Regions from separate parts of the Vibrio sp. 1401 genome, predicted to be linked through region 1. Evidence: riboswitches for the same ligand, from Rfam matches in the RefSeq annotation. Region 1 holds a riboswitch; the other holds the start of a gene.
The links. A riboswitch is a leader RNA that binds a small molecule or an ion and turns the genes downstream of it on or off. The one in region 1 is predicted to bind cyclic di-GMP.

Region 1 (4,165 bases):
TTACCGATAGTACGCGGTGTTGGTGGCTTGAAGGACAGCGTTAGCGATTATGATGTAAACCCATCTGAAGCAACGGGGTTTGTTTTTTTCGAACCGACACCGCAGGCATTGTTGTTAACGATGCTAAGGGCACTGTTGCTCTACGCTCAAAACGAGCCTGAAGTGAATAAAGTACAGTTGCACGCGATGCAACAAGACTTTTGTTGGCAAAAGGCCGCAGAATCTTATTTGCAGCTTTACCACTCAGCGTTAGTTTGACTTAAAATTGTAACGAAAGGCACCGAATGAGGTGCCTTTATTATCTTGAGTAAGGGGAGTGTGGTAGGATGGCTTTTTACTCAATAGCACGATCTTTTTGATACTCAATATGACCCAGCCGCTACTTTTTCATAAAACCTATTTGCACCCTACTAGTAATGAGTGGGTTGTATTTGTGCACGGTGCTGGTGGTAGCTCTTCTATCTGGTTCAAGCAAATTAAAGCTTACAAGCAACACTTTAACTTATTGCTGATCGATTTAAGAGGTCATGGAAAGTCAAATCAGTTACTTAAAGAGCTCATTGCTAGCCGTTATACCTTTACGGAAGTTACCCAAGATATTTTGAAAGTATTGGACCATTTAAAGATCCAATCCGCTCATTTTGTCGGTATGTCGCTTGGTACTATTATTGTTCGAAACCTTGCTGAATTGTCATCAGAGCGCGTACGTTCGATGGTGCTCGGCGGTGCTGTCACAAGGCTTAACACTCGTTCTCAGATATTGGTGAAATTAGGTAATTTTTGTAAGCATATCCTACCGTACATGTGGCTCTACAAACTGTTCGCTTATATTGTTATGCCTCAAAGAAGCCAACGAGAATCTCGCCACCTTTTTATTCGCGAAGCCAAGAAGCTTTGCCAAAAAGAATTTAAACGTTGGTTTATTCTTGCCGCTGATGTAAATCCGTTAATGAAATATTTTAAAGATCGAGAGTTACCCATTCCGACTCTTTACTTAATGGGCGACAGGGATTACATGTTTATTAAACCTGTCAAAGAAATGGTTGCAGCACATAAGCTCAGCATTCTACGAGAAATCCCGAATTGTGGTCATGTATGCAATGTAGAGCGTCCAGAAGACTTCAATCAACACTCCATCGAGTTTATTAAACAGCAAGCTGTATGTGCTTAAAACTGAGTGCATCCACTGAATAGGAGAGCCGCTATAGCTCTCCTAGTTGATATCCACATTGCCAACATGCACCAAATTGCCCTTCGTTTATTTCATGACATTTTGGGCATTGCCAATCTTGATACTCATGCCTATCGGATTGTTTTCGATATGCTTTTACTATTTCTTCAGCTTTCATCTTTTGTGCAGTGTCAAAAAGCCACACATAAGGATCGGTATCATCACCAAACGGCAGTTCTCCTTTTAAGCCGAAAATACCTTCTCCACGAACTTCACAGTAAATTTGTTCCACTTTAAGCAGCTCACATACAATGTGTGCTTCTGCTGGGTTTTTAGCGATAAATATTTTCATCAAAATACCCACTTCACCAATTACGAGTTTTGCTGACTTGGTGTCGGCCTTACTTTATTCATAACCCATTTAGTGATGATTGGAAATAGTCCCAATAGCGCAAAAGACGCTAATACTGCGGGTGAAACAATGCCCGATAGGCTTTCAATTGTTGCTAATTGAGTACCTGCATTCAGATATACGGCTGTGCCTGGCAGCATACCTATTTGGCTAGTGAGATAAAATCTACCTACAGACATCGGCGTTAAGCCCATCAGTAAGTTGATTAGAAAGAAAGGGAATACAGGGATTAGACGCAAGGAAAATAGATAAAAAGCTCCGTCTTTTTCGACACCTTGATTAATTGCGTTGAGTTTATTTCCGAATTTGTTTTGTACCCAGTCACGCAATAAGTATCGGCTGCTCAAGAAGGCCAGTGTTGCCCCCATAGTGCTAGCGAAAGAAACCAGTAGCAAGCTTGTCCAAAAACCAAATAAGGCTGCACCAAGTAAGGTGACTACTGCCGCTCCTGGGATAGAAAAAGCGGTAATTGCAATGTAGGTAAAAAAGTAAATCGCAGCCGAGAATACAAAATTCTGATCGATGTATGTAGTTAGTGCTTCTTGTTGGGCTTTTGCATTCTCTAAGGTTAAATACTGGCCAAAGTTAATACCTAAAAAGACGATAGCCGCTAGTAGGATGAGACCTAATATCAGTTTCTTATTCATAATTTTGATTCCAATTTGGGATATATGTAATAAGACAGTAGGAAAACCGAAAAAATTTCACAAAAAAACCGCAGATTAGACTGCGGTTTTACAAGATAGTTTTTAGGCCGACTTTTATTGGAGGCCGTTCATCAACTCATCTCGGCGAGCTTGAGGTACCACACTCCAATGAGTGCCGTTGATAGCCCCTTCTAGTGCCCATAGCAACTCAATGTTGACGGTTGCAGAGTGCGTATCTCTTATCGCTTTATAGGCGTTAAGCGCACCTTCCTCTTCAAGCTTCTCTACGGATTCGATGCCGGCTTTTTTTAGCATGCGCTCGGTAGCCAGTCGTAAGTTAGGCAAATCTTTCAAACGGTTAGGCTTTGTACTTGCTTGCTGTTCTTTCTCAAGCTTTGCCTTTTTCAATGATTGATTCGCTACTTCGATTAAGCGTTCGCTTGATTCCCATAAATCGCTGGAAATAGCGTAGTACTTTGTAACGACTGGAAAGCCACGTTTTTTATAAACGTAAGGCTTTAGCCCTTGTTTCTCGAAGTCAGATGAAGTTTTTTGGTCTGCTCTGATATGAAGCTGATTGTTTACCACTAGTGCAAACATTGTTTCATCAGCGAATAGTCCGAAGCCACCAAACATTGAGCGCGACTTGATATTACCAAGTGCCTCAAATAGCTTCATAGAGTCTTTGAGTATCGGTTTATCCATGTTTTGTTATCTCGGTGTAATTAATATTACGCCACCAAAAGTCAGGTCCGAGAGAGTAGCAAACATGCGTAAAAACAATGTCATTACAGAGTAAAGTCATTGCTTACACACTTGCCATCGGTAACCCCGCTACCTTCCATATCGTAATATGGTTCAGGCCGGAGGCTTTGCGTCCCACTCTTTCGAATGGTTTGCCCTGTGCGTGACACAATGAGCATACTTCTTATATTGAATTAACATCACGGTTTAGCGTTAAAAGTGTGATTTCGGTTCAATAAAAATGATAGATTGAATGCTCTATTTTGCATATGGAAAGGTGCAAATTGGCCTTTGAAAAGGAGTTCTTAATATATATTACATTTATATAAAACAGGGAGTTAACGTTAGTCAATTGTTATTAGAGTGGTGTGAAGTATTAGAGAATGCTTAATTTTTCCAAAAAAATAAGCGCCCCTGTAGAGCGCTTATTTAACACGGTTAAATACAGTGAAATTTAGTTCATTTTTTTCACAGTATTTCGAATTACAAGCTCAGGTTGCATCTCGAAAATTCGTTTTTCGTGTTCTTTATCTTTGATACGCTCAAGTAGAATTTCGAATGCATTTTTACCAACACGACGTTTAGGTTGGTGGATAGTCGTTAGCGGTGGAGAGAAGTATTCCGCAAGCTCGATGTTGTCGTAGCCGATCACTGAAATATCTTCAGGAATTTTGATCCCGTTTTGTTGCAAGCGGCTCATTAGGCCTAGAGCCATTGTGTCGTTAAAACAGAATACCGCCGTCGGGCGCTTGTCCATTGCGGTAATTTTATCTGCAACTAATACGGCCGTATCACATTCAAAGTTACCTTCAAGGATCCAGTCTTCATTTACAGCTAGGTTCGCTTCGCTCATTGCGCGACGGAAACCTGCAATGCGCTCTTGGCAAGCAAGCTTTTCAAAATGACCGCTTAGACAAGCGATATCCGTATGACCATTGTCAATCAGATGTTTGGTTGCAATGTAGCCACCTTCTTCTGAGTTATCCATGATCTTGTCTGCTTGTGAGCTCTCTGGGCCCCAATCCATGACCACTTTAGGAATGTCCGCATGACGGTCAAGCATCTCTTTTAGTTCTTCGGTTAAGTCAGAACACATCACTAGGATGCCATCAACGCGCTTTTCAGCCAGCATACGAATGTAATCGCGTTGTTTTTCGTAAATCCCGCCTGTGTTACATAAAATCAGAGTAT
Region 2 (4,165 bases), on a different contig from region 1:
TGTGAAGTGGCTGTTTGAAGAATCTAATCGCTTGTATCCCGTCGATGAAAATAAACTGTTTAATGGCGTTCCTTTTCTCGCAGCGACAACAAATGTAGATACAGGGCAGGCAGATTATTACCGCGTGACACGTGATAATTTTCACCATGCGATTGAAGCGACAACAGCATTACCGATTGCCTACAAGCATACCCCTTGTTTTTCTGGCGGTTGTTATACCGATGGTGGGGTCGCTGATTCTATCCCAGTGCGTGAGGCTTATCGTCGAGGGGCTCGCGACATAACCGTAGTACTCTCTCACCCACTGAATTATGCCAAAAAGCCAGTTAAGACCACATGGCTGATGAAGAAACTTTTTGCGGAGCACCCCAAAATGGCGGATGCGATGTTAAGACGTGCAGATAACTATAATCAATCATTAGAGTTTATTCGTAACCCTCCACCAGGAACACATGTTAGGGTGATTGCCCCACCAGATAATTTTCATGTTCAGCGCTTATCAATGCGACAATCCGTTTTACTAGAAGGGTATGAAATGGGACTGATTGAGGGGCGAGCGCATCTCACTAGTTTATCTGGTGTTCATGGTTTAGACCGGGAAAATTGTCATTTTTGCATTTGATTATAAAAGAGCCTCATAGTGAGGCTCTTTTGCGTAACGTTCAAAGGGTGATTTAGTTGACTTTATCCCAAGCCATCTCCCAGTGTGAACCTATTCCAGGCTCGTAATGATTTGCGCTTTCTTTCCACTGCATACAGTAACCAGAATATGGGAAAGGTTTACATTGATAAATGCCCCCGTCGCTGGCAAGCACTTTTGTGCCCGCCGTGTAGCTAGATAGTCCTTCAGGGAAGACAAAATCGTACTCATCAGATGGTGGTGGAGTAACTGACTCTTCTTTTAAGTGAAAGTCGAGTGTTTGCTGATCCACCAAGTTGCCATCTTTATCCTTAATACGTGTTACGAGCATATGGTGACCCGGCTCCGATTTACTTAAAGCGAGCGATATCGCCTCTACCGAGCCGTCTTTCATTTCGTTTGCCCAACTTGCAAGTGGTTCGCGATGGTGATTGTAAACGGTGAGTTCTGCATTTAAATCGCCTTCAGCAGTTAGTGTCAGATCCAACGTTGTCGGTGTTGACTCAATGATATACTCGTCTGCTAAGCCATCTACTGTGAGTGAGTATTCTGGAACAGGAGTTTCAATGTTATAACCGATCTCTACTCGCTCAAGGCCGCTATTTGCTTGCAGATACACCGGATTAGTACCATAAACAGGAGTGAATTTATCCTCTGCATACTGCCCGGCTTGCAGTTTTGCTTGTTCTTGGTTTAGCTTAGTCGCGAGTGCGTAAGACCAGTTTTTCGCTTGGCCCATTGCTGCATCGGTAATTTCTAGTTCAGTTCTATACGCCACGTTTTCACCTGCTTGATCAAATACGCGCGTATAAACCGAATCCCCAATATTTAAATCCATTGTAGGAATAATTTGACCGCCTTGCTTCCAATCTGGAATTACGGGACTGTCACCATCAAATTTCACATCGATCACGTTATAAAATGAGGCTGCAGTGTCGCCAACATCCCATACTGCCAGGATGACATGGTATCCCTCGCGAGTAGGCACATTACATTGATGGCTTACCTGTTTCGGGGGTTGAACCATATTGCCGTCGACGACACAGAAAGGAGTTAGATCAAAAGAGTCTCGTGATAGTGAAGCGTTTGGGTTCCAATCAGGCTTGGTGATGTAATATTTCCAGTCGCGCGTCACGTGGTTAGCGGTAAATGTCCATTCAAAAGTTTGTGTACCTGCTTGAATAGTGCGTTTTACCCAACGGTCGGCAGTTTGCTCATCAAGGGCAGCTGCTAAAGCGGTTTCGGCACTCGCTATTTTACCATCGCGAGGCCCTGTTTCGGGAAAGCCATCAGGGCCTTCAACGCTTTGCGGTTCATATTGAATCGCACCGCAGTTATTATTTTTTTCGTTAGTATCTGGCGTTGGATACTTACATAGTGCCGAGCGACTTGCAGCGACACCACCATTGGTTTCTGATACATAACCGTGAGCCGCAGCACCTGAGCTAATGCTTGCAAGTGCTAACGCGAGTACGGATTTGGTTGGAAATGATTTCATCACATGTCCTCTGTTATGGCTGACAAACTAGTGTCACACCCCGGCGCATGCTGAGCATAAAGCAACGCTACAGAAATTGGACTTCTGTAACACTGCGTCATGGTAACCCCGCTATCATGAGCATTCTTTTAGATTTTTAAATGCAGACAGACCGGAAGCTTTGCGTCCCACCCTTTCGAATGGTTTGCCGAAATGTGATTGAGCAGCCAAAATTTAGCTTAAGAATTTACATGTGGAAAAGTAAACGTCACTGACATGGAATCCTGTTCTCAAATTGAAAGATAACGATATCTTAACCTCGTCAATATTGTGCAGTGTCGTCTTGCAAGGCATTGATTTTAATTTTGTTTTTATCTTTTTTATAGTCACGGTGAATGGGTGGAGGTTTGTTGGGGATAAGTGGAGAGGAATCGTGCTAAGGGTGGAAGAAGTTCTGTCTAAAGGGCGGAGTGTACCGCCCTTTGAATGGTGTTATTTCGGCATGATGACAGTATCAATCACGTGAATGACACCGTTTTTAGCTTTCACATCGGTTGCAATGACATTTGCATCGTTAACCATGACTTTATCGCCCATGGTTTTAATCATCACATCTTGCCCCTGAACCGTAGTCGCTTTGTCTAGCTTAACAACATCGGCAGCCATCACTTTCCCTGGGACGACGTGATAAGTCAAAACAGATACTAACTTGTCTTTGTTTTCCGGCATTAAGAGCATGTCGACTGTGCCGTCTGGCAGTTTTGCAAAAGCGTCATCCGTTGGTGCAAAAACAGTAAATGGGCCTTCCCCTTTGAGAGTGTCAACCAGGCCCGCTGCTTTCACCGCAGCAACAAGCGTATTGAAAGAGCCATTTTCAGCGGCAACGTCGACAATATCGGCTTTCATCATGCCATGCTCATGAGCCTGAACGGGAAGCATAAAAGATAATGTCGCCATCAGTGTAGCCGCGATAACTAAGATACGTTTGAACACAGTGTGTTCCTTACTAGTTGAGGGTACAACGGGTTCCCTGGAGTGTGTTTGCATTTGTACGCATCGTGATTGAAAGATGATCATCGCGTCCTACTTTCTTTTGAGGGCCTAACATGTCGCGCAAGAATTCGTCTGCCTTCTTGTTTCACATCGGCTCGTTTCCGCCACGCCCATAAGCGCTCTCTTGCTGCCTTAGCTGTGTTGTCTGGTGCGATAATAGGTGCAAGGTAACGGCTATCTGGCTGCAACTGATACATGACAGCTTCCATCTGGGTCATTGTCCAGGGCTCGAATAAAAGAGGGGGAGGAACCATTTGTAACTCAGGCACCCACTTGTAGATGAACGTACCGTTAGGATCATGTTCTTGGGCTTGCTTGATCGGATTATAAATACGGATTGTGTTAGTCCCGGTTACTCCTGCTTGCATTTGGAATTGTGGGTAATGAATTCCAGGCTCAAAGTCGAGAAACAGTTGCGCTAAATGCGTTACACCTACTCGCCAATCCATGTTCATGTGGTGAGTAAGAAAGCTAACCAGCATGGCACGCATGCGAAAGTTAATGTAACCAGTGTGGTGCAAACAGCGCATGCAGGCATCAATCAAAGGTACGCCAGTATGCCCGGATTTCCATGCTGCTAACTTTTCTTCATCGAAAGTACTACTTTGTTTAATCAATGGTTCGTAAGCCCGATTAACGCAGTAAAACTCCATGTCGTATTCCGATTCGAATTTTTGGATGAAGTGACAGTGCCAATGAAGCCGTGAAGACAATGCAATTAAGCTGCGACGAAACCCAGCGACTTTCCAGTGTTTCAAAAGGTATTGATAAACTTCACGCAAGGATATGTTACCCCAAGCGAGATATGGAGAAAGTCGAGTACAGGCTGTGCGTGAGGCTGTGGGACTAGAAATGCTTCGATAGTAATCACGACCTCGACGATGAAAAAAGTCCTCTAGTGTTTTCCAAGCGAGCCGGCTTCCTCCCGTTTGCATTCCTTTGCATTTTGATAGCCAGGATGGTGGTGGCGAAAACGAACAGCCGAGAGTTTCTGC

Region 2: another riboswitch for cyclic di-GMP. It lies ahead of gbpA (N-acetylglucosamine-binding protein GbpA); the one in region 1 lies ahead of R7Z77_RS09135 (TfoX/Sxy family DNA transformation protein).

What each region holds. Positions count from the first base shown of each region.
Region 1 is NZ_JAWOWF010000013.1:49,482-53,646, forward strand. It holds gene glgA (glycogen synthase GlgA) at 1-258, shown strand, start outside; gene R7Z77_RS09120 (alpha/beta fold hydrolase) at 368-1,171, shown strand; gene R7Z77_RS09125 (DUF2007 domain-containing protein) at 1,203-1,523, opposite strand; gene R7Z77_RS09130 (TVP38/TMEM64 family protein) at 1,544-2,230, opposite strand; gene R7Z77_RS09135 (TfoX/Sxy family DNA transformation protein) at 2,345-2,935, opposite strand; cyclic di-GMP riboswitch class I at 3,052-3,141, opposite strand; gene purR (HTH-type transcriptional repressor PurR) at 3,429-4,165, opposite strand, start outside.
Region 2 is NZ_JAWOWF010000037.1:2,766-6,930, forward strand. It holds gene R7Z77_RS17175 (patatin family protein) at 1-622, shown strand, start outside; gene gbpA (N-acetylglucosamine-binding protein GbpA) at 675-2,138, opposite strand; cyclic di-GMP riboswitch class I at 2,237-2,337, opposite strand; gene R7Z77_RS17185 (fasciclin domain-containing protein) at 2,610-3,110, opposite strand; gene R7Z77_RS17190 (cryptochrome/deoxyribodipyrimidine photo-lyase family protein) at 3,191-4,165, opposite strand, start outside.